Regions from separate parts of the Ventrimonas sp. genome, predicted to be linked through region 4. Evidence: predicted binding sites of a transcription regulator. Region 4 holds the regulator's gene; each other region holds the start of a gene.
The links. Region 4 encodes HrcA, which represses chaperone genes, less so after heat shock. Its sites were predicted from a motif close to TGTTAGCACTCNNNNNNNNNGAGTGCTAACA; they were not measured.
Positions count from the first base shown of each region.

Region 1 (6,141 bases), on a different contig from region 4:
GACGCCGCTGTATTCTCATCCGCCACGATCTCACCACCGCAGGATTCGCAGTGATAGGTACTCAGCCCCTGCTCCTCCCCTTCCTGCCAGATGCTGCCCTCCGCCTTATCCCATCGCATATCATCCTGTTTTTCTTCCTTCAGAGTTGTATCATACTGCTGCAAAGTCTCAATTTCAAACTCGGTATCGCAGTAGGGGCATTTCAATTTCTGTGCCTTGCTGTCAAAGCGGATGCCACCTCCGCAGCAGGGACATTTGTATTCCTGTAGTTCTCCCATCTCATTTCTCCGATCTTTTCCCTTACGTAACTGTCCCGTGCCTTCACACGCACTATCTTACGATATCCCCCTCATCAAAGGGATCGTTACCGTCCACGCATGCGTGTCCAGCAACAGGATTTTGCCGATGCTTCGCATTCCAAATCGGCAAAATCTGCTGCCACCACTGCAACATACGGAATTTTCAGTTCAGAAAATCCCTACCCAGAAATAATTACAACGAATTTCCACATTCCGGACAGAATTTCGGCGGATGTGCCGGATCCTCCGGCTCCCAGCCGCACTTGTCGCACTTATAAAGAAGTGCCCCGGCTGGTTTCTTTGCTCCGCAGTTGGTACAGAATTTTCCCTTGTTCACGGCACCGCAGGAGCAGGTCCACCCGTCTGCAGGTTTCGGAGAACCACACTCCGGACAGAACTTTCCGTTTGCCCTGGTTCCGCACTTTGTGCAGATCCAGCTGCCTTCCGGCTGCATTTTCGGAATCGGATTTTGCGCCTGCTGCCCGGCTGGCTGCATGGGCTGTGCCTGCTGCTGTCCCATAGCAAACAGATTCTGCGCATTTGCGCCTCCTGCTGCGTTCATGGCCATGCCCATTCCCATAAATCCGGTCATGGCACCGCCGCCATTGGCTGCCGCTGCCTTCATGGCATCAATCTGGCCGCCTACCAGGCGTGCTGCTGCCGTGTTCGGATTCGTAGTCATTGCATTTTCTTCCCACTCCGTCAGTTTCTTTCTCTGATCATCTGGAATGCTTAAGGAATTAATGTTGACAGAAAATACCTCAATGCCTCGTTTCTGACGCCAGGAAGAAGACAGCACCTCATTTAATGCGTCCGAAATCTCCAGCGTGTGGGCCGGAATCTCATAATACTGGATTTTCTGTGCGGAGAGCTTTGCCAGCGCCGGCTGCAGGGCAGTCATCATCTCACCCTTTAAGCGGGCCGCGATTTCTTCGCTCTCATAAGTATCCGCAACATTTCCGCATACATTGGTATAAAACAGAAGCGGATCGCAGATCTTGTAAGTAAATAAGCCGTTGCAGCGGATATCCACAGACAGCTTGTAGCCAAGGGACTCATCCACCACAACGCGGAACGGGATCGGCGTTGCTGTTCCAAACAGGATTTCCCCCAGCTCCTTGGTGTTGATATAATAAACCCGCTGGTCTTTTGCCGTGTCACCTCCATAGGTAAAACGCTTACCCACGATCTTGAAGGTTTCCTTGATGCTGTCTCCCAGATTGCCGGTAAAAATGCTCGGCTCAGTGGAGCTGTCATAGGTAAATTCGCCTGGCTCCGCGCAGACCTCCACAACCTTGCCCTGCTCCACGATCAGCATGCACTGACCGTCCGCCACCGCAATACCGCTTCCGTTGGAAATGGCATTATCATTACCCTTTGTATTGGCAGAACGGAACGATGTCCGCTTTCTTCCTCTCTTCACCAGTATATCTTTATCCATTGCATCACAGTAGAAAAATTCTTTCCACTGATCTGCCAGAGTTCCCCCAAGTGCTCCTGCTGCTGCTCTGATCAGTCCCATATACTTACTCTCCCTTCCATATTTATGTCTCCGGCCTCTGAAAAGCAGATACCGGAACATTTTTTTCATTTTACCACAAATATCAGGAAAAAAGAAGAAAGCTGTCAGACAAATCTTGATTTCTGTTTGTCTGACAGCTTTCGCTTCAAAAGGCTTTATGCCCTGTATTCTGTTTTACCTGTGCGGCCGGTCATTATTTCTCAGCCAGCATCATCATGATCTCATTGGTACGTGCCACAAATCCGGTCATGCGCTCCGGACTTAAGCTGCCGTGCGCCAACAGAGCCAGATCGTAAAGCTGCTCGCAGATCTTATGGGTATTCTCGCCCTCACCGTGATTCAGTACATACTGGACCAGCTTATTGTTGGCATTTAATACCAGGGTCTCGCCTGCACCTCCGAACATGGACGGATCCATACCGTACATATTGTACATCTTCATCATATCCTGCATACGGCGGGTCTCCTCGGAGACGGTCAGCATGGAAGAAATGCTCTCATCTTTCAGTTTTTCTACCTTGATCTCCAGCTTGTCATTGCCGAGAGCCTTCTTGAAGGTTTCGGTCAGAGCCTCAGATGTCTTCTTGAACTCTTCATCATCGTCCTTGACCTCTTCCTTGAAGGTGCTGTTTAAATCTGCATCGATGCGTAAAAACTTCAGACCCTCATTTTTCTGCTCCAGATGACCGATGAACGGGCTGTCGATGCTGTGCGGCAGGATAACCGCATCCAGACCTTCCTTCTTGAACATGTTGATGTACTGGCTCTGCTCTTTCTCATCTGTTACATAGAAGACGGTGTTCTCATGCTTCTCTTTGTTCTCCTCCAGGCAGTCCTTTAAGGTCAGGTACTTGCCGTCCAGATTCTTAAAGAGGATGTAGTCATTCATCTTCTCTGCAAACTTTTCATCCTTAATGCAGCCAAATTTGATGAACGGTGCGATATCATCCCAGTATTTCTCATAGTTTTCACGGTCGGTCTTGCACATGCCGCTTAACTTGTCTGCTACCTTCTTGGTAATATAATCAGAAATCTTCTTAACAAATCCATCGTTCTGCAGTGCACTTCTGGATACGTTCAGCGGCAGATCCGGACAGTCGATGGCACCCTTTAACAGCATCAGGAATTCCGGGATCACCTCTTTGATATTATCAGCAATAAACACCTGATTGTTATACAGCTTGATGGTTCCCTCGATGGAATCGTACTCGGTGTTGATCTTCGGGAAGTACAGGATACCCTTTAAATTAAACGGATAGTCCATATTTAAGTGGATCCAGAACAGCGGCTCCTTGTAGTCGTGGAACACCTTGCGGTAAAAGTCACGGTATTCCTCATCGGTGCACTCGTTCGGATGCTTGCTCCACAGCGGAGTGGTATCATTTAAAGCCACCGGGCGTTTCAGAATCTTATATTTCTCTTTGGCCGGCTCGGTCTCTACCGTTTCTTTCTCGCCGTTCTCGTTTTCCTTCTCTTCCGTCTTGGCCGGCTCTACAATAGTCTCAATGATGGTATCCTTCTCAGTGAGCTCATCCTTCTCAATTGTTTCATACTGCGGCTCAGCTTTTTCGTTATTTAAAAAGATCGGAACCGGCATAAAGGAACAGTATTTTTCCAGAACCTCTCTTGCACGGTACTCATTGGAGAACTCGTAGCTGTCTTCATTTAAATACAGAGTGATGGTGGTTCCCTGCTCTGCCTTCTCGCCGTCCTTCATCTCGAAGGTCAGGCCTCCCTCAGACTCCCAGTGAACCGGCTTGCTGCCCTCTTTGTAGGAAAGGGTGTCGATGGTTACTTTGTCCGCTACCATGAATGCGGAGTAGAAGCCTAAACCGAAATGACCGATGATCTGGTCTTCATTGGCTTTGTCTTTATACTTTTCGAGGAAATCCTGGGCACCGGAGAAGGCGATCTGGTTGATGTACTCCTCCACCTCAGACTCGCTCATGCCCAGGCCGTTATCGGTGATGGCAATGGTCTTCTCATCCGGATTTACGGTAACCTGTACCTTATATTCCATGCCTTCCGGTTTGGTATACTCCCCCATCAGCTCCAGCTTTTTCAGCTTGGTGATGGCATCGCAGCCGTTGGAAACCAGCTCACGATAGAAGATATCGTGGTCGGAATACAGCCATTTCTTAATGATCGGGAATATATTTTCACTGTTTATGGATAAATTACCTGTTCTGCTCATAATACATTGCTCCTTTTCGATTCAGAATGGAAAGACAGCTCTTCAAACCGCCTTTCAAATTACCATAACGGTATTTTAATACCACAAAATCGAAAAGTCAATAAAAAATCAGCACTCATTTGCGTTGAGTGCTAATAATTTAGAAAATTTTAATTTTTATCAGGTTTCTGTTTTCAGACTTCTACGTAAGGTATCTGCAGCTTCTTGAAATATCTCCGGACTGTCTCATCCCATTCCTGCTCGATTTGCTTGTCCAGCATAAAAATTTTCAGGGATGTTCCGGTCACACAGGCCGCCGCGTGATTTTCATAACGGATGTTTAAATACAGGGCCGCTATCTGGTCTGCCGGAAGATCTGGCTTTACCCGGCGTATGAATTTCTCATTTTCCTCCGGTGAGAGCTGCAGAGTGATCTGAAAGCTCTCCGGCAGCTTTCTGCCTCTGATCAGGGAGTAACAGAACGGACGCAGCGTCTTCCAGGAAGAAAGCTCCTCGATCCGGTTCGTTTCCAGCTCCTCATCCGAATAATAGCCCTGGCGGATCCGCCCATCTATGGTAAAGCTGTTAAACGTCACAATGTTAGCCTCCCGCACCAGCCAGTAGTCAAAGGTCTCTCCCATAAAAAGCTGTGCGGTAAAGGTTTTTAAATCTTCTATTTTTAATGCGATCATCTGTAAATCCCCCTTTTTCGCTGCCTGCTCCTGCGTCAACTCTGCAAAACACCATTCCCTGCTCACGCAGCTACTCCCTCATCATCTCATGATACCGCTCAAAGAAATCGGACGTAGTACAGTCGGCCCCATCACTTAAGGATACCTTGTTCCAGATTGCTCCGTCAATTTCCACCCTGTGCTCTGCTTCGTAAGAATCGTAGATACTGCGGAACGCCTGATTTTTTCGCTGCAATGCCAGGTTGTTCTTGCGTTCCAGTGTTGCGTCCTCATCAAAATCACTGACACATTTTACCACATACCATTTTCCCTGCCATACAAACGGCTCACTGATTTCTCCTGCTTCCAGCGCAAAGACCGGTTCCTCATAGACGGCATCACGCTCGCCCCGCCCCACGGATACCTCAATGTCCGGATTCTCGGACTCTTTTCTGGCTGTAGCTGCAAAATCTGCCCCCTCATTTGCCACCTTCGCATAAAGTTCCTGTGCCTTTGCTTCGTTGCTGACTGCAATCTCCTGCACCTGAATTACCCTTGCCTCACTGTCACTGATTTCCAGGTTCACGTCCTTTGTCAGCTCGTCCACCAGCTTATTGGCCCGGTGATAAGCCTCATACATCGTGTATACATCATCCCGTGTTGCTTTGGTATAAGCCTTATCCGCATCCGTCAGGGAATTGTAGTAATCATCTGCCAGCTGCTTTAACTGCTCCCGTTCCTGACTGGTCAGCGTCAGTCCCTGCTCGTCTGCCAGAAGATTCATGGATTTGACCTCACCTAAAAAGGTGCGTATCTGCTCTAACAGATACGTCTGGAACGGTGTCTTGTCCTCACTGACCTCCACATTCCAGATCTGGTCGGTATAGACCTGGCGGTAGCGGTTGCGTTCCGTGGCAATGATGAGCATGGTCTGGGCATCCGTGTAACCCTCTGTGTCAGCACTGTCTGACACCATAGGAATGTTGACGCTGCAGGCGGTAAGGAACATGATCTGGGATGCAGCGAGAAAAGCCAGCATGGCCATTCTAAGTCTCCAGATAAGTCTCTTTGTTTCTGTTCTCTGATTTTTCATTCTTTCAATCCTGATTTTCCATTTTTTACTCTGGATCCTGTCCCGATCCTGCCTGATCCGGATTCTTTGACAGAAGTTCTGCTGCCCGTGCCTCCGCAAACTTCTCCTGCATGGTAGGATTCTTCCAGGTCAGCTTCTTGATGGTCAGGTCATCCAGCTTATTGTTTGCCAGACGCAGATTGTTCTCCGATGCAAGCAGATGGTCTTTCACCTTCTGCAGATGGTCGATAGTCTTGTCAATCTCGTCAATGGCTTTCTGGAACCGGTCGCTGGCCAGGGTATAATTTCGCCCAAACTTGTCCTTGAAATCCAGAAGCTTCTCCTCAAACCGGGTGATATCCAGGTTCTGGTTCCGCATTGTCTCCAGTTCCCGCTTGTACTGT
Region 1 is NZ_DBFCCJ010000005.1:36,473-42,613, forward strand. Features, by position in the region: gene ACMP1L_RS00385 (hypothetical protein) at 1-278, opposite strand, end outside; gene ACMP1L_RS00390 (SPFH domain-containing protein) at 493-1,821, opposite strand; gene htpG (molecular chaperone HtpG) at 2,015-4,015, opposite strand; gene ACMP1L_RS00400 (DUF5721 family protein) at 4,189-4,686, opposite strand; gene ACMP1L_RS00405 (peptidylprolyl isomerase) at 4,757-5,758, opposite strand; gene ACMP1L_RS00410 (DUF2130 domain-containing protein) at 5,784-6,141, opposite strand, start outside.
Region 1: htpG (molecular chaperone HtpG) is a predicted target of HrcA. The motif match lies at 4,122-4,152, and genes of this name have one in related genera.

Region 2 (6,141 bases), on a different contig from region 4:
TCCGGCAAACATGCTTCCCATCATGCAGACATTACCTCCAGCCGCAATGGCCTTTGTGATATCTCCGGAGTACTTAATACCGCCATCTGCGATGATCGGAATACCGTGCTCTTTTGCGACTGCATAACAGTCCATAACTGCAGTGATCTGCGGAACACCAATACCTGCAACCACACGGGTAGTACAGATTGAGCCAGGTCCGATACCAACCTTGACAGCATCCACGCCAGCCTCGATGAGAGCTTTGGTTGCTTCGCCGGTTGCTACATTACCTGCGATAACCTGCAGATCCGGATAAGCCTCCTTGATCATTCTGACACAGCGCAGTACATTCTCAGAATGTCCGTGAGCAGAATCGAGAACAACCACATCCACATGAGCCTTAACCAGTGCGCTGACACGTTCTAAAACATTTGCAGTAATACCAACGGCCGCGCCGCAGAGCAGGCGTCCCTGTTCGTCCTTTGCAGACAGCGGATATTTGATCTGTTTCTCGATATCCTTGATGGTGATAAGTCCCTTTAAATTGAAATCATCATCTACGATCGGAAGCTTCTCGACTCTTGCCTTTGCAAGAATGCGTTTTGCTTCGGTAAGGGTGATTCCCTCTTTCGCGGTAACCAGATGCTCAGAAGTCATACACTCCTTGATCTTTTTCGAGAAATCCTCCTCGAATTTCAAGTCACGGTTCGTGATAATACCAACCAGCTTGCGTCCCTCTGTGATCGGCACACCGGAGATGCGGAACTTTGCCATAAGCTCGTCTGCGTCTTTTAAGGTATGCTCCGGGGAGAGGAAAAACGGATCTGTGATGACACCATTCTCTGAACGTTTTACCTTATCTACTTCCTCTGCCTGTGCTTCAATTGACATGTTCTTGTGAATGATACCAATACCGCCCTGACGCGCCATGGCAATTGCCATACGGTGTTCTGTAACGGTATCCATACCCGCACTCATAAGTGGAATGTTCAGTTTGATTTTCTTGGTCAGATAGGTGGTTAAATCTACCTGATTCGGAATAACCTGTGAATAAGCCGGCACCAGGAGCACATCGTCAAACGTAATGCCCTCACCAATAATTGTACCCATTATTCGTTTCCTCTCTTTCTTTAGTTTTATGTTCATAAAGATTCCATGGCAATCGCATTTTTATTATTAGCTCAGCTAATATTTCATCGCTGTGGAATCTATTTGACTTATTAATTGCATATTGTAGCAAATTTCTGTCCGCTTGTCAAATACTTCTGCGAGGAAATTGTCCGCGTATATTTTTAGGCAAAAAAAGCAGGCGAAACCACCCCGATTGGAGTGATTCGCCTGTGCGTTTGTTGGATATTTCTTGCCAAAGATCCACTCGTGAACCCCGCGCTGACGCGCTCCATGTCTGCTGACGCAGACGGTTCACTCGTTAGTGGCGCATGAAAAATAAATGTCTGCTTCGCAGCCGCTTATTTTTCCTTTGCGCTCACTACATCATTCCGCCCATACCGCCGCCTGCCGGCATAGCCGGAGTCTCTTCCTTAATGTTAGCTACTACAGACTCAGTAGTCAGAAGGGTGGATGCCACGCTGGTTGCGTTCTGCAGTGCGCTTCTGGTTACCTTAGCCGGATCAAGGATACCGGCCTTTATCATGTCTACATACTCTTCCTTGTACGCATCAAAGCCAAAACCTACCGGAGACTCTTTTACCTTGTTAATGATAACAGAGCCCTCAAGACCTGCGTTTGCGGAGATATGGAACAGCGGAGCTTCCAGAGCTTTCAGGATAATCTTACCGCCGGTCTTCTCATCGCCCTCAAGAGCGTCTACTACAGACTTGATCTCCTGGGTTACATGTACATATGCAGAACCGCCGCCTGCGATGATACCTTCCTCAACTGCTGCTCTTGCTGCAGACAGCGCATCCTCCATACGGAGCTTTGCTTCCTTCATCTCAGTCTCGGTTGCAGCGCCAACGCGGATAACAGCTACACCGCCTGCCAGCTTTGCAAGACGCTCCTGCAGTTTTTCTTTATCGAACTCAGAAGTGGTCTCTGCGATCTGAGCACGGATCTGGGCAACTCTTGCAGCAATCTCTTCCTTGTTGCCGCAGCCGTCAACGATGATGGTGTTCTCCTTCTGTACTTTAACAGATTTCGCACGACCAAGCTGTTCCATGGTGGTATCTTTCAGTTCCAGACCAAGCTCCTCGGAGATAACAGTACCGCCGGTCAGGATAGCCAGGTCTTTTAACATCTCTTTTCTTCTGTCGCCATAGCCCGGTGCTTTCACACCCACAACAGTGAAGGTTCCTCTTAACTTGTTGACGATCAGGGTAGTCAGAGCCTCGCCCTCGATATCCTCTGCCACGATCAGCAGCTTGGAACCGGACTGTACAATCTGCTCCAGAATCGGAAGGATCTCCTGAATGTTGGAAATCTTCTTATCGGTAATCAGGATGTACGGGTCATCCAGATTTGCTTCCATCTTGTCCATATCGGTGCACATATAAGCGGACACATAACCACGGTCGAACTGCATACCTTCTACGAGGTCAAGCTCAGTCTTCATGGTCTTGGACTCCTCAATGGTGATAACGCCGTCCTTGGAAACCTTCTCCATAGCGTCTGCTACCATCTCGCCGACTTCATCGTCTGCTGCGGAAATAGATGCAACACGCGCGATGCTATCACGGCCGGAGATTGGCTGGCTCATCTTTGCGATTGCCTCAACAGCAGCCTCGGTTGCTTTCTTCATGCCCTTTCTTAATACGATCGGGTTAGCGCCTGCTGCCAGGTTCTTCATGCCTTCGTTGATCATAGCCTGAGCCAGAACGGTTGCGGTCGTGGTACCATCACCAGCTACATCGTTGGTCTTGGTAGCTACTTCCTTTACCAGCTGTGCACCCATGTTTTCAAATGGGTCTTCCAGCTCGATCTCTTTCGCGATGGTCACACCATCATTGGTGATGAGCGGAGCACCGAAAGACTTGTCAAGAACTACGTTTCTTCCTTTCGGTCCAAGGGTCACACGAACAGTATCTGCTAACTGATTTACGCCTGCTTCCAGAGCTTTTCTGGCTTCAACGCCATATTTAATCTGCTTTGCCATGATTCAAAATCCTCCAGTTTCTATCAATAATATATAGATATATCTTACTCGATTACTGCCAGAATATCATTCTGCTTTACAACAACGTACTTCTCATCATCAACCTCTACTTCGGTTCCGGAGTACTTGGAGTAGATAACCTTGTCACCTGCTTTTACCTGCATGGTGATCTCTTTTCCGTCAACCACACCGCCAGGTCCTACTGCTACAACCTCTGCCTGCTGCGGTTTCTCTTTTGCCTGGCCCGGAAGCACGATACCAGATTTGGTAGTCTCCTCTGCCACAAGCTGTTTTAATACAACCCGATCAAATAACGGTACTAATTTCATGGATAACTCCTCCTTACATCGAATCTATTTTTGTTGCGATCCACATATTGTGAACGAACGCTTTTCTTTTCGGGGACTCTTAAACCCCCTCTCTGATGTACATTACCATTTATAGCACGTGTTGTTAGCACTGTCAAGAGTTGAGTGCTAATTTTATCGAATTTTTATAACTTTCCCCTTTCTTTTTTATTCTCTTCGTATTAGAATTACTTTTATAAAGAATATTCGTAACTGGAGAGAAATGGAACCGGAACGAATGTTCAAAGAAAGGAGTACAGGGGTATGGCAAAAAAAGCTTTTGGAAAACTGGCAGCCCTCTTAACCATTGCAGGAGCTGCTGCAGCCGGCATTTCTTACCTGACGAAATACCGGTCTTTTAACAAGGAGCTGGATGAAGATTTCCACGATTTTGAGGATGAGGACGAAACCGAAGTGCCGGACAGTACCATGAGCCGCAACTATGTTTCCCTCCATGCAGATAAGGACGAGTTCCTGGTAGCCGCAGGCGACATGATGAACGCCGCCAAGGATGCTGCCAGTGCCGCAAAAAACATGGTAAAGGATGCTGCTGCTATCGTGGCCGATAACACCCGCGAGGCTGTCAGTGTTGCCAGAGACGGTGCGCAGAAAGCTGCCGCTTCAGCAGAAGATACCGTAGAAAAGGCTGAAAGCGCTGCTGAGGACGCTGTGATCAAAACTGCTGACGCCATGGAAAGTGCGGTGGAAGCCGTCTCCGATACCATGGAAGAAACCGCTGCAAAGCTGGAAGCCGCTGCTGATCAGGCAGAAGAGATTACTGTTGATGAGGAACCTGATGAAGAACCGGCTGAGAAACAGCCTGTTTCCGGCGAAGAGGTCTCTGCTACAACAGTCAGCGAAGACACAGAGGCTTAACATCATGCATAACGCAAGAAGCAGGACATGGAGTTTTCTTACTCTCCATATCCTGCTTCTTTTACATTTCTGAAAAATCTGCGTTCTGAATCCCCCAGCATGTTTTGAGAAGGTGTATGCCGTCTACGATCTGCTCCTCGCTCAGGCTTGCATACCCAAGCACCACAGTCGACGGGCGGTGGTTGTGTTCCGGGTGAATGAAATAGCTGTTCAGACCATAGACCCTGACTCCTGCTTCTGCCGCTTTCCGGATCAGTGCTTCCTCCGGCACGCCGTTTCTGGATGTCAGCAGAATATGAAGACCTGCATGCTCTCCACGTATCTCAAACTGTTTTCGCAGCGGTTCCACCTGCTCCAGCAAAAGATCATGCTTGGTTTTGTAGATCGCACGCATCCGGTTTAAATGCCGTTCAAAATGTCCTCCTGATAAAAACTGATACAAAATGTTCTGATCAATGCGTGACACCGTAGAAGCATAGAAAGAAGTCTGGCTGCGGTAACGGACTAAAAGTGAAAGCGGCAGTACCAGATAGCTGACACGGATAGCCGGCGCAATGCATTTGGAAAACGTGCCAAGATAAATCACCCTGCCATTCCGGTCCATGCCCTGAAGCGCCGGAATCGGCTTTCCGCGATACCGGAATTCACTGTCGTAATCATCCTCTATAATATAACGGTCCGGCGCCTCCTGGGCCCACTTTAAGAGCTCCTGTCTCCGCCCGACCGGCATAACGATTCCCGTCGGGAACTGATGAGATGGCATCACATAGGCCACATTTGCCCCGCATTCAGCCAAAAGCTCCGGCTCCATGCCATTTGCGTCCATCTCCACCGGGCAGACCTCATAGCCCAGGCTCTGGAAGACCCGGTAGGCCTGTTTGTAGGTCGGGTTTTCCATGGCGATCACGTGTCTTCCTTCGAGGATCTGGGACAGCAGCATCAGCAGATACTCACTTCCCGCACCTACAATAATCTGCTCCGGGCTGCAGTTGACACCGCGTGCCGAATGCAGATAGCTGCGTATTGCCTCCCGAAAGCCAGGTTCTCCCTGGTGATTTCCGGAATGAAACATCTCTTTGTTATCATCTACCAGAGTATTCCGGCTCAGCTTTCTCCACACATGGTATGGAAAGCTGTCCAGGTCAATGCCCCGCGGCGAAAAATCGACGCGCCAACCGGCATCCGGCTCTACGGTAGTCTCCATCTCGCCGGTGCCGGTTGCTCCGGTCTCCACCAGTTCCTCCAGATGACTGACAAAATAGCCGCGGCACGGCCGGGCTTCCATGTATCCCTCGGCAAGCAGCTGGTCATAGGCCATCTGCGTTGTGCTGCGGCTGACTTTCAAATGCTCCGCCAGCACCCGCGTGGATGGAAGCCGTTCCCCTGCTTTTAAGGAACCGTTTCGGATCTCCGCGCGGATGTGGGAGTATATCTGTTCATACAGTGGTTTTTTTGACCGGGAATCAAGCGGAATCAACAGTTCCATAATCCTATCCCCTAATCCAATCGATTATTTCTGAATCTTAAAGGAGCTCTTTAAGGAAACGATACGGTTAAACACCGGCTCGCCCGGCTTGCTGTCCTTGCAGTCCGCACAGAAGAAGCCATTGCGGACAAACTGGAAACTGTCATAAGCCTTTGCCTCTGCAAGAGCCGGCTCAACATAACAATTCTTTAAGATAGTCAGAGAGTTCGGGTTTAAGTTGAGGCTTCCATCCTCGTTTAACTTGCCCTTTTCCTCATCTACAATATTCTCATACAGGCGCACCTCAACCTGCTTTGCAGTCTCGGCTGCAACCCAGTGGATGGTGCCCTTTACCTTAC
Region 2 is NZ_DBFCCJ010000018.1:41,039-47,179, reverse strand. Features, by position in the region: gene guaB (IMP dehydrogenase) at 1-1,092, opposite strand, end outside; gene groL (chaperonin GroEL) at 1,472-3,094, opposite strand; gene ACMP1L_RS03160 (co-chaperone GroES) at 3,139-3,423, opposite strand; gene ACMP1L_RS03155 (hypothetical protein) at 3,706-4,317, shown strand; gene pdxR (MocR-like pyridoxine biosynthesis transcription factor PdxR) at 4,379-5,803, opposite strand; gene ACMP1L_RS03145 (glutamine--tRNA ligase/YqeY domain fusion protein) at 5,828-6,141, opposite strand, start outside.
Region 2: ACMP1L_RS03160 (co-chaperone GroES) is a predicted target of HrcA. The motif match lies at 3,546-3,576, and genes of this name have one in related genera.

Region 3 (6,141 bases), on a different contig from region 4:
CATCCAGACGGTTCAAGAACTCCGGACGGAAGTGGGCACGCAGATCTTGCATGACCATAGCCTCAGCCTCCGGCTTGATATTGCCGTTTTCATCGATGCCATCCAGCAGATACTGGGAACCGATGTTGGAGGTCATGATCAGAATGGTGTTCTTGAAGTCCACGGTCTTGCCGGTGGAATCGGTGATACGTCCATCGTCCAATACCTGAAGCAGGACATTGAATACATCCGGATGTGCCTTTTCCACCTCATCGAAGAGAACAACAGAGTACGGTTTTCTGCGGACTGCCTCGGTCAGCTGACCACCCTCATCGTAGCCGACATATCCCGGAGGTGCTCCGATCAGGCGGGCTACAGAATGTTTCTCCATGTACTCACTCATATCGATACGGACCATATTGTTCTCATCGTCGAACAGTGCCTCAGCCAGGGCTTTCGCAAGCTCAGTCTTGCCGACACCGGTCGGTCCAAGGAACAGGAAGGAACCAATCGGTTTGGTCGGATCCTTGATGCCGGCCTTGGAACGAAGGATTGCTTCGGTAACCTTCTCCACGCCCTCATCCTGGCCTACGACCCGTTTATGCAGGACCGTATCCAGATGCAGGATCTTGCTGCGCTCGCTCTCATTTAACTTGCTTACCGGAATACCGGTCCAGCGGGAAATGATTCTTGCGATCTCATCTTCAGTGACACTTTCATGCACCAGGCTCAGATCCTGATTCTTTACTTTTTCTTCCTCTGCTTCCAGCTGTTTCTGCAGCTGCGGCAGCTTGCCGTACTGAAGCTCAGCGGCCTTATTCAGATCGTACTGCTGCTGGGCCGCAGCAATATCACGGTTCACCTGCTCAATCTCTTCGCGGAGAGCAGAAAGATGGGAAACAGAATTCTTTTCATTCTCCCACTGTGCCTTCTTGCTGGCAAACTCGTCATGCAACTCTGCCAGATTTTTCTGCAGATCCGCCAGACGCTCCTGGCTCAAATGATCTGTCTCTTTCTTTAATGCAGTCTCCTCAATCTCCATCTGCATGATCTTTCTGGAAAGTTCATCCAGTTCGGTCGGCATGGAGTCAAGCTCGGTCTTGATCAGGGCGCAGGCCTCATCAACCAGGTCGATCGCCTTATCCGGCAGGAAGCGGTCGGTGATGTAACGGTCAGAAAGCACAGCTGCTGCCACCAGGGCAGAGTCCGTGATCTTGACACCGTGGAACACTTCGTAACGCTCCTTGATACCACGCAGAATGGAAATGGTATCTTCTACGGTCGGCTGGTCTACCAGCACCGGCTGGAAACGACGTTCCAGGGCCGCATCTTTCTCAATGTATTTCCGGTATTCATCCAGTGTGGTCGCACCGATACAGTGCAGCTCGCCTCTGGCAAGCATCGGTTTTAACAGGTTGCCTGCATCCATGGAGCCCTCGGTCTTGCCAGCTCCCACAATGGTATGCAGCTCATCGATGAACAGAATGATCTGTCCTTCACTCTTTTTCACTTCTTCCAGAACGGCTTTTAACCGCTCCTCAAACTCGCCACGGTACTTGGCGCCTGCAACCAGCGCGCCCATATCCAGCGCAAACAGCTTGCGGTTCTTTAAGCCTTCCGGCACATCGCCGCGGACAATACGCTGGGCCAGTCCCTCGACAACCGCCGTCTTACCAACACCAGGCTCACCGATCAGGACCGGGTTGTTCTTGGTCTTTCGGGAAAGAATCTGGATTACATTACGGATCTCGCTGTCACGACCGATGACCGGGTCAAGCTTCTGGTCCTTCGCACGCTCTACCAGGTCGTAGCCATATTTTTCCAGGGTGTCATAGGTTGCTTCCGGATTGTCGCTGACAACTCTCTGGTTGCCGCGCACCGTAGACAGTGCCTGCAAAAAGGTGTCGCGGGTAATGCCGTACTGGCGGAACAGATCCTTCATGGTACGGTCCGCATACTTTAACATGGACAGGAAAATATGCTCAACGGAGACATATTCATCGCCCATGGCTTTGGATTCGTCCTCCGCATTGATGAGGACTTTATTTAAATCATTGCTGATGTAAACCTGACTGGAACCGCTTACCTTCGGCAGTCCTGCCAGCTTCTGCTGTGCTTCATTGGTGATCAGCTCTTTGCTGATGCCCATCTTGGTTAACAATTTTAAAATAAGGCTGTCATCCAATGTGAGCAGACTGTAGAACAGATGCTCCTGTTCGATCTGCTGATTGCCATATTCGTAAGCAAGCTTTTCACAGTTCTGGACGGCTTCCATTGATTTCTGGGTAAATTTGTTTATATTCATAAATCACACCTCCATTCCTTTTAGTGCAACGTCATCTTTTATCTCATCTGTTATACTACTTCTATAACATTAGCTGTACTATAGCACATGTTGTTAGCACTGTCAAGAGGTGAGTGCTAATTATTTGTGAAGAATTTGTGTCTTTCACAATGCCATCTTCTGCAAATGCAAAAGAGCTGGTTTTTCGTCTGCGGGAATCCAAAAAAGCTTCTTTCCAGATTTTCTTCTCCCCGGCAAAAAAGAGCGCCGACACGGCAGCGAATCCCCAAGCGGTGTCCGAAAAGTCTGGATCCAGTCTAATATTCTTATTTCATCGCAATACATGGACTCCCTTGTCCACATGCTCTGGCTGTCTTCTATTTCCTTGCATCTAATTGTTAACCAATTTTCAATTATATGTTGACAATTATATCTCCTCGTGCTATTTTATTTCTCAAAACCAATTTTTATTTACCATATCAAAGGAGATCCGATCTTATGAGCACAACGCCTGATATTTCCACCGATCCACAGCTTTCCCGCGAGGAAGCGCTTGCCATCTTAAACACTCCGGATGGAGAACTTCCGGAACTCATCGCCCGTGCAGAAGTCCTGCGCAGAAAGTATAAAGGAAACCATGTAAGCATCCATATCCTGACCAATGCCCGCAGCGGAAACTGTTCCCAGGACTGCACTTACTGTGCCCAGTCCTGCCGCTCCAAAGCTGAGATTGATAAATACAAATGGGTAGACGATGAGAAATTATATAAAGACAATGACTTTGTCAACGAGAACCATCTGTCCCGCCACTGTATCGGCTTAAGCGGAATGAAATTCACCGACGCGGAAATCGAAGATCTGGCGAAACGGATCTGTAAAATGAAAGAAACCGGTACGCATCTGTGCTGTTCCATCGGCTTTCTGACCGAGCATCAGGCGAAAATCTTAAAAGAAGCCGGGCTCGACCGCATCAACCACAATTTAAACAGTAGCCGTTCCTATTATCCCAACATCTGCTCCACCCATACCTTTGAGCAGCGCGTGGCCAACATCAAAATGCTTCAGGGACTGGGATTTGAGATCTGCAGCGGCGGGATCATCGGCATGGGCGAGTCCAAAGAAGATGTTGTCGACATGCTTCTGGAACTCCGCGAGATCCAGCCGGAAGCACTCCCGATCAATTTCCTGCTTCCGATCCCGGGCACTCCGTTAGAGCACGCCGATATTTCTGGGCTCACAACGGAATACTGTCTGAAGGTGCTCTGCCTTGCCAGACTTCTGGTCCCGAAATCTGATATCCGCTGTGCTGCCGGACGGGAAGTTTATTTTAAGGGAAAAGAAAAAGACCTGCTCCGCGTGGTGGATTCCATTTTTGCCTCCGGTTACCTGACCGCGGGCGGGCAGGGAATCCAGGATACCATCCGGGCCATTGAGGAAGCCGGTTTCACTTACGAAATCGAATCCGCTTAACAAAAAACGAAAGGAGTTCACTATGACAAACCAGACTACCGCCAGATCTTTCCGGAGAAGCAACACTTATGCCATGACTATGACAGCGCTTATGACCGCTGTCACCTGTATTCTCGCACCGCTGTCCATCCCGATCGGGCCGGTGCCGATCTCTCTTACTAATTTCGCCATCTATCTATCTCTTTACCTGTTGGACTGGAAAAAAGGGACAATCAGTTATTTCATTTATTTACTGCTCGGCTTTGCCGGACTTCCTGTCTTTTCCGGTTTTACCGGCGGCGTTGCCAAGCTCGCCGGACCAACCGGCGGTTACATTGTAGGCTTTATCCCGATGGCGATCATTGCCGGATTTGTGATTGACCACTGCAAAAAGCGCTGGGTCCAGCTGGTCGGCATGATCGTCGGCACCATGATCTGTTACGCACTCGGAACTGTATGGTTCTGCTTCCAGGCCAACTACACGGTATCGGCTGCCCTTGCAGTCTGTGTTATCCCATTTATCCCGGCTGACCTCATCAAGATAGTGCTTGCCATGAGTATCGGTCCGGAGATCCGCAAAAGACTGGGTTCTGTGGTTCAATAATAGCAACAACTGTAGTATAATGGATGTCATGGGTGTCTCCATGAGACAACGAACCGTAAAAACACAAAACCTTAAACAGGCGAGGAAAAAAACATGACATCCATCCGAGGTCTCCTGATCAGTCATATGATCTGGAAAAATATGAATCATAATGCGCCACATAAAAAGCATTCTGCCGCAAGACACCGCTGGCAGAATGCTTTTTTCAATAAAGACCGCTTGCCAGAAGCCTACACCTGGTCTGCAGAGACCACACCAGGCGGCACTGCCTTTCAACGTGTCATCCGTACAGACACCGGACGTACCGGACGTGTACTCCTATATTTTCATGGAGGTGCCTACCGGGACGGCCTGGTGCCATCCTACCGCAATTTTTCCACCGGCTTTTTTCAAGCAGCCAATGGCTGCGAGACCATTTACCTGGATTACCGGTGCGCTCCGGACTACCAATACCCCACACAATTAAATGAAGCCCTGGATCTTTGGGATGATCTTACCAAACGGCAGGGTTATGCGCCGGACCAGATCATACTGGGCGGTGACTCCGCAGGCGCCAATCTGGCCCTGGCTCTGCTCTTAAAGCTGCGGGATCTAAACAAAACCATGCCGAGAGCCGCATTCTGTATCTCCGCCTGGACCGACATGACCTGCAACACCCAGAGCTTCCGTGACAATTACGGAAGGGATGTCATGTTCGGCAACAAGGGAAAAACTCTGACCGAAGATCGCCTGCAGGCACTCATGCAGGGAAAGATTTTTTCATTTCTGGGAAATGCAGACCGGACAGATCCGTATGTTTCACCGATCTTCGGGGATTATCACGGCTTTCCACCCATGTTTTTCTCTGTTGGCACCCATGAAATGCTGTATGACGAGACTTTACAGGTCGTAGAGAAGCTGAAAGCATGTCAGGTTCCGGTCACCTGTGAGATCCAGCCGGGAATGTTCCATATTTATGTCGTATTTGCCCGCCTGGTTCCAGAGGGAAAGATTTCTTACCACCGGCTTTTAGATTTTATACGCGCGAATTTTGTCGATTGAATCGCCTTGCGCTTACGATTTTCCTATGTTATCCTAGAGAAAAGTTCTTGTGTTTTTTATTGCAATGCTATATAATGGTTTTTTCATTTTGCAAAGGAACAATACATATGAAAATATTACTGGATGATGTTAAGTTGAATTTATTGCTCGAACAAAAGAAACAATTTATAGGTAAGACTGTTGTATGGGATAGTTTATTATCAGCAGTCTCTTTTTTGATATCTGTAATTTGGGCTTCTTATAGCGATTTTTTCATAATTTCTGGCATTGTCATAAAAACTATTTTCGTCCTATTAGGCTTATTTTTTACCGGAAAAAGTATTTTTGATATCTATCATTGTTCCAAAAACTCCTATACATACGAAGATCTTTTTCAGGACATCAATAGGCTGAATGAAATAACTCACAATCATTCAATTATTGCAATCAAAAACACGTTTGATGAATTTCCAAATAAATTTTTACTCTACTACGATACCCGTTGGAATGCTTATTTATTCTTAAACTTCAAAGATAACACGAATAACGAAAACTTTATTGTATCTGGAATATCAAACAAGTTAAAAATAAAAGCAGACGATATAAAGCTCCAGTATATTGCCCAAAATCTCAGTAAGAAATACTCGGAAAGCCATAAAGAAGAACGTATTTACAGTCACAAATTGTATTTGGCAAATATTTCTTCTTTTCCGAATGCTGCGAGATCGAATTCATTTGAGATTGATGGCGTTTCCTATTGTTGGATGAGTATTTCTGAGATGGAAAACGATCCTCGAATCATGGA
Region 3 is NZ_DBFCCJ010000034.1:76,928-83,068, forward strand. Features, by position in the region: gene clpB (ATP-dependent chaperone ClpB) at 1-2,284, opposite strand, end outside; gene bioB (biotin synthase BioB) at 2,762-3,733, shown strand; gene ACMP1L_RS05460 (biotin transporter BioY) at 3,756-4,316, shown strand; gene ACMP1L_RS05465 (alpha/beta hydrolase fold domain-containing protein) at 4,410-5,357, shown strand; gene ACMP1L_RS05470 (hypothetical protein) at 5,465-6,141, shown strand, end outside.
Region 3: clpB (ATP-dependent chaperone ClpB) is a predicted target of HrcA. The motif match lies at 2,376-2,406, and genes of this name have one in related genera.

Region 4 (6,141 bases):
CTTCTTTGCCTTCTCTGCGGCCTCTTTCAGTCTCTGCATTGCCATCTTATCGCCGGACAGGTCTACGCCCTCAGCCTTCTTGAACTCGTCAACCAGCCACTGGGTAATGCGGTTATCGAAATCATCACCGCCTAAGTGAGTATCACCGTTGGTGGAAAGAACCTCGATTACGCCGTCACCAATCTCGATGAGGGATACATCGAAGGTACCGCCGCCTAAGTCGTATACCATAATCTTCTGCTCATTCTCGTTGTCCAGGCCGTATGCCAGCGCTGCCGCGGTCGGCTCGTTGATGATACGCTTTACATCCAGACCTGCGATCTTACCGGCATCCTTAGTTGCCTGACGCTGTGCATCGTTGAAGTATGCCGGAACAGTGATAACAGCCTCGCTTACGGTCTCACCCAGATAAGCCTCTGCATCTGCTTTTAACTTCTGCAGGATCATAGCGGAGATTTCCTGCGGAGTATAGCTTTTACCGTCGATGGTTACTTTATAGTCTGTACCCATATGTCTCTTAATGGAAGCAATGGTTCTGTCTGCGTTGGTAACTGCCTGACGCTTTGCCGGCTCACCTACCAGACGCTCACCGGTCTTGGTGAATGCTACGACAGACGGTGTGGTTCTGGAGCCTTCCTGGTTCGGGATAACTACCGGTTTACCACCCTCCATAACTGCTACACAGCTGTTTGTGGTTCCTAAATCAATACCAATAATCTTACTCATAATGTTTTCCTCCTGCTCTATTCAAACAATTTTTGATAATACGCTAAGTTTCGCAGCTGGTTTAGTTTGCAACCTGAACCATGCTGTGGCGTACCACGCTGCCGCGGTACTTGTAACCCTTCTGCAGTTCCATGGCGATCTCATTCTCGCCGTATTTCTCATCCTCCACATGCATCACTGCGTTGTGCAGGTTCGGGTCGAACTGCTTGCCTACTGCCTCGATCGATTCCACTCCGGCATCTTCCAGAGTTTTCACGAACTGCTTGTAGATCTTTTCAATGCCTTCGGCAAAGGAAGAACCCTTCTCATCCTCCGGCACGGCTGCCAGGCCTCTCTCGAAGTTATCTAACACCGGAAGGATCTTCTCGATGATATCCTTCGCTCCGATCTCGTACATGGCTGCCTTCTCTTTTTCCGTACGCTTGCGGAAATTATCAAACTCGGCCATCTGGCGTTTTAATCGATCCTGAAGTTCCTCAATCTGAGCATCTTTTGGATCTTTCTTTGCGTCCTTTGCTTCTTTTGCTTCGTTTTCCCTGGTTTCTGCCTCCTGGTTTTCGGTTCCTGCGGAGGTTTCGCCATTATCTGCTTCAGTGTGCTCAGTCTCAAGATTTTCGTTCTCGACCTCAGCGGCACTCTGCTTTACTTCTTTTTCTTTCTGACTCATGGTTTATCGCCTTTCTTTATCGGCGTCATCTCTGACACACTAACTCTCATTTTTATAGGTGGCATCCAGCTGCTTCATCAGATGCTTCAGCGTACTGAGTACTCTTTCGTAATCCATCCGCTTTGGTCCGATGATACCAATGGTACCGCGGATACCCTCTCCCAGCTCATAGTTGGCAGTGACCACGCTGCAGTCCTTCATGGTCTGAAGCGGTGTCTCGTCTCCAATGTAAACCTGGATTCCATTGCTGTCTTCCGACTCATTTACATCTGCAATGAGCTCCTGGAGCTTATCCTTCTGTTCCAGTGTACTGATTAGCTGGCTTGCTTTCTCACCGTCGCTCAGCTCCGGATATTTGAAAATATTGGTAGCACCGCTTGTGTAGATCTGAAGATCTTCCTCATCGGCCCGGATTGCTCCGGCTACTTCATTTAATACAAGATCCACAATCTGACTGTGAACGCCGGCCTGCTGTTTGAGCTTTGTGATAACATCCAGATTGATCTGCTCAATGGTGAGACCGTTAAGCGCGCTGTTTAAAAGGATGTTGAGGTTCAGGATATCTTCCTGGCTCACCGACTCCGGTACATTCACCATGGCATTCTTAATGAGGTTTCCCTCTACCACGATGACCACCAGGAGTTTGTTTTCCTCCATCCGGGACAGCTGGATGAATTTCAGCTTGTTCTGGTGATACTGCGGACCACTGATCATGGCAGCATAGTTGGTGTTGTTAGCCAGAAGCTGTGCCAGCTTCTTTAAGACCAGTTCCACACGGTCAACCCTTTTGATCATCAGGCTTTTGACCTCCGTGACTTCCTGTTCTTTTTCCTGCATGATCTGGTCTACATAGAAGCGGTAGCCTTTATCGGATGGGATCCGTCCCGCCGATGTATGGGGCTGCTGGATATATCCCATCTCCTCCAGATCCGACATTTCGTTTCGGATGGTTGCGGAACTCAGTTTTAAATCCGTATATTTGGAAATGGTTCTGGAACCCACCGGCTCACCTGTTTCCAGATAAGTCTTGATGATAGCTTTTAATATAGTAACTTTACGATCATCCAGTTCCATTCTGCCGCCTCCTTCTTCTTGTTAGCACTCATCATCAAGGAGTGCTAACATTCTGTGATTAATATACTTTACCCTATGTAGTTTGTCAAGAGGTTTGCCTGAAAAATCTGTGTTTTTTCTGTGACTTTTTGTATTTTCCAGGGCAGAAACAGACCTGCTTTTCGTTTTTTCCTTGACAAATCAAAAAAAATGTGTAAAATAAGGACTTATCGTTCATATGTTACAAATTTGTTACATATATTTAATTTGTGTGAATTGAATATTTCGTTTTTGTGGCACACAAACCTGTAACAGATTCTGGAAAAGAAAGGACTGATTTTATGTTAAAAACCAAAAGAATGTTTGTCACCTTACTGATCTCAGCCATGTTCCTGATCGGAGGTGCCTTTACTGCTCTGGCAGCAGCCCCGGATGGCTCCTTTGATGCATTCGAGGGCAATACCATTGTCGGCTGGGCGTGGGATTCCTCCATGCCGAACACCGGCGTTCCGGTCAGCGTAACCATTACCAATAAAGAAACCGGTGAGCAGGTTAAAAGCTATCACCAGACCGCAGTCACCTACCGTTCTGATCTGAAAGGAAACGGAATCGGCAATGGGAATCACGGTTTCCGCATCAGCATAAACTGGGACGCGCTGGCAGACGGCACTTATGTTGTAGAAGGCGCGGTAGACGGCAAAGCGCTTTCCAATCCGAAAACCTATGTAAAGGGAGAATCGGCCCAGACTGCTGCTGAAAGCACTTCTGCTGAGGAAAGCCACGAACATACCGGTTTAAAATCCCTCGGCTTCTTCCGCACCACCGGCTACTGTCCATGCAGACAGTGCTCCGAGGGCTGGGGCCGCCACACCAGCACCGGCACCATCGCAACCTCCGGACGTACCATTGCCGTGGACCCGCGCGTCATTCCTTACGGAAGCAAGGTCATGATCGGCGGTATCATCTACACCGCAGAGGACCGCGGCGGCGGCGTCAAGGGCAACCACGTGGATATTTTCTTTGATACTCACGCACAGACACGGCAGCACGGAAAGCAGACGCAGGAAGTGTTCCTGGTGCTGGGGTAAAATAACCATTTGATTCACTTTAATAGGGCCGTGTGAGTTGCCTTTCGGCAACTCACACGGCCTTTGTCATATACTTATATTGTTATTTACATCACCAGTCTTTTACAGATCCATCGAATGCCCGGTGCGCTGCATTGCTGCCGCGCTCTTTTGCCGGATACAGTTCTTCTGCATCGTCGGCAAGTTCAATTCCGATTCCCGGTGCTTCCGGAATCATCATACAGCCATTCTCAAAATGGAATGGTTCTTTCACCATCTTGTCTTCCGCTCCATTTAAGCAGAAGCCCGGGAGTTCCTGGATCCCAAGGTTCGGAATGGCTGCGCAGATCTGCAGGCAGGCTGCCGTGGATACCGGTCCAAGCGGGTTATGCGGAATCACCAGTACATCGTGTGCTTCTGCAAGCGCACAGATCTTCTTGCTGGTGGTAATGCCGCCAACTGCGCAGACATCCGGACGGATATACTGGCATGCATGGCGTGCCATCAGCACTTCAAATTCGCGCAGATCGATGGCTCTCTCACCGGTTGCGATCGGAACCCCGATCTTGGATGCCACCTCTGCCATCGTATCCACATTGTCCGGCGGAACCGGATCTTCCAGGATCATCGGGCGGTATGGCTCTACTGCACGACCAAATGCGACAGCCTCTGGCAAAGTCATGCCGCGATGCACTTCCAAAACGAAATCAAAATCATTTCCGACTGCTTCCCGGCAGACACGGACTTTTTCTACTTCCCGCTCTATACGGCTGGCGAAGAACTCTCCCTTTCCATCCGCGCTGCTCTTCGGTCCGTTGCAGAAAATCTTGGCAGCGGTGAAGCCCATCTGCTGTAGTTCCTGATACTGCTTTGCGAGTTCTTCCTTATCATCGGTTATATGCATGACGGAAGCGTAAACGCGCACCTTATCGCGGGTTTTTCCGCCCAATAATTCATAAACCGGAACGCCGAGTGCCTTTCCTTTAATGTCCCAAAGCGCAATGTCAATAGCGGAAATCGCACTCATAATGACAGAACCGCGGAAATACACGGATCGCAGAAAGTTCTGGTTAAAATCTTCAATACGGAACGGATCTTTTCCAATTAAGTAATCCGCAAACTTTTCAATGGCTGCTGCCGTTGCCTGCAGATATCCCCAGTTTCCGGCTTCTCCAAGACCGGTAATGCCGGCATCGGTGTAAACCTGTACGAAAAGATAATGTTTGGCAAAGCGCAGCTTTACGTCTGTAATCTTCATAGTTTCACTCCTTTAATGTTCTACATTCTTTCATTTTATCGGTTTATATGTTCCAAAAAGAAACGATCATGCAGTTCTAATGCTCGTTCCCATCCAGGTGTCCGGTTGGTTGTAAATCCGTGCATAGCTTCTGGAATCCTCTGCATGGTTACACAAACTCCCGCCTTTACCAATCGCATTCCAAAGTTTTCCGTATCATCTCTCAGGCTGTCTTCTCCTGCAGATAAAATCAAACAGTCTGGAAATGCAGCCAGGACCTGCTCCGTTGCAAAAGCAGGGGAACAGCATGGATCAGATGCATCTGCATCTCCCACATAAAAATCTGTATACAGTTTCTCCGTTTCCGCGCGTTTCACCCAGAATGGATCCTGTTTTAATTCCTCCGACAGCCTTTCTACCGGATTCGCGGTATTGTCTGTTGGGAAATACTCCATCAAGGCGCAACATGGATGAAATGCTTTCGTTTCCGCATTTTTCACCAGAGCCGATGCCACAAGATTGCCTCCGGCACTATGTCCGGCAAGCATGATTTTTTCCGGATCGATACACAGTTCTTCTGCATGTTCAAACACATACTGTATGATTCCATAGCTTTCTTCTGCAGCATAAGGGAACGGTTTTTCCGGTGCAAGACTATAATCAACATCCCATACCAGAGCATTCGTTGCTTCCATGACTGCACAGCAATATCTGCGCTCACGATCCGTGCGTCCTTTTAAAAATCCACCACCATGAAAGTTTAATAAAATTGGGGCCCGATCCGGCAAAGCTTCCGGCCGTTCTTCAAAGACATGCACACAATAACCGTTTTTTGTCTGAATCCAAAGTTCTGTTTCTTTTCCCGACAGTGCCGCTAACTCTTCCTGACTCACAGGACCAAAACGATCTCTGTGCCGCACAGTCTCTGCAATAGCAATTTTTTCTTCCTGTGTCATATCCACGTCACTCCCTTTCTTTTAAAATGCAGGGAATACTGTCATGGTATAAACGATATAGATAAATGGCAAAATCAATGTAATCAGTGCGCCGCTCTTAAAGATGGCCTTCAAATCATAACCGCCATCAGCCATGCACATCGGAACCGCCGGTGTCGCCATCGGAGTGAGGAATGCCGTCAGGGAACCTGCATTGACTAACAGAACCAGTCCTGTCGGATTTGCACCCAGTGCGGAACAGGTCAGCAGACAAATCGGAACAAATACCGCAGATACAGAACGGTTCAGCATAAACTGAGTCAGTGCAAACGGGATCAGGAAGAATAACGCACCGAGCACATAGTTATTGTGAGTACCACCAACGGCTGTTGCCAAAGCATTTCCAATCATATCGCCTGCTCCGGTGTTCGTCAGGGCGGTTCCAAGTGCCAGTGC
Region 4 is NZ_DBFCCJ010000010.1:8,819-14,959, reverse strand. Features, by position in the region: gene dnaK (molecular chaperone DnaK) at 1-726, opposite strand, end outside; gene grpE (nucleotide exchange factor GrpE) at 788-1,393, opposite strand; gene hrcA (heat-inducible transcriptional repressor HrcA) at 1,433-2,467, opposite strand; gene ACMP1L_RS01435 (3D domain-containing protein) at 2,788-3,534, shown strand; gene ACMP1L_RS01430 (mandelate racemase/muconate lactonizing enzyme family protein) at 3,626-4,771, opposite strand; gene ACMP1L_RS01425 (alpha/beta hydrolase) at 4,807-5,706, opposite strand; gene ACMP1L_RS01420 (SLC13 family permease) at 5,728-6,141, opposite strand, start outside.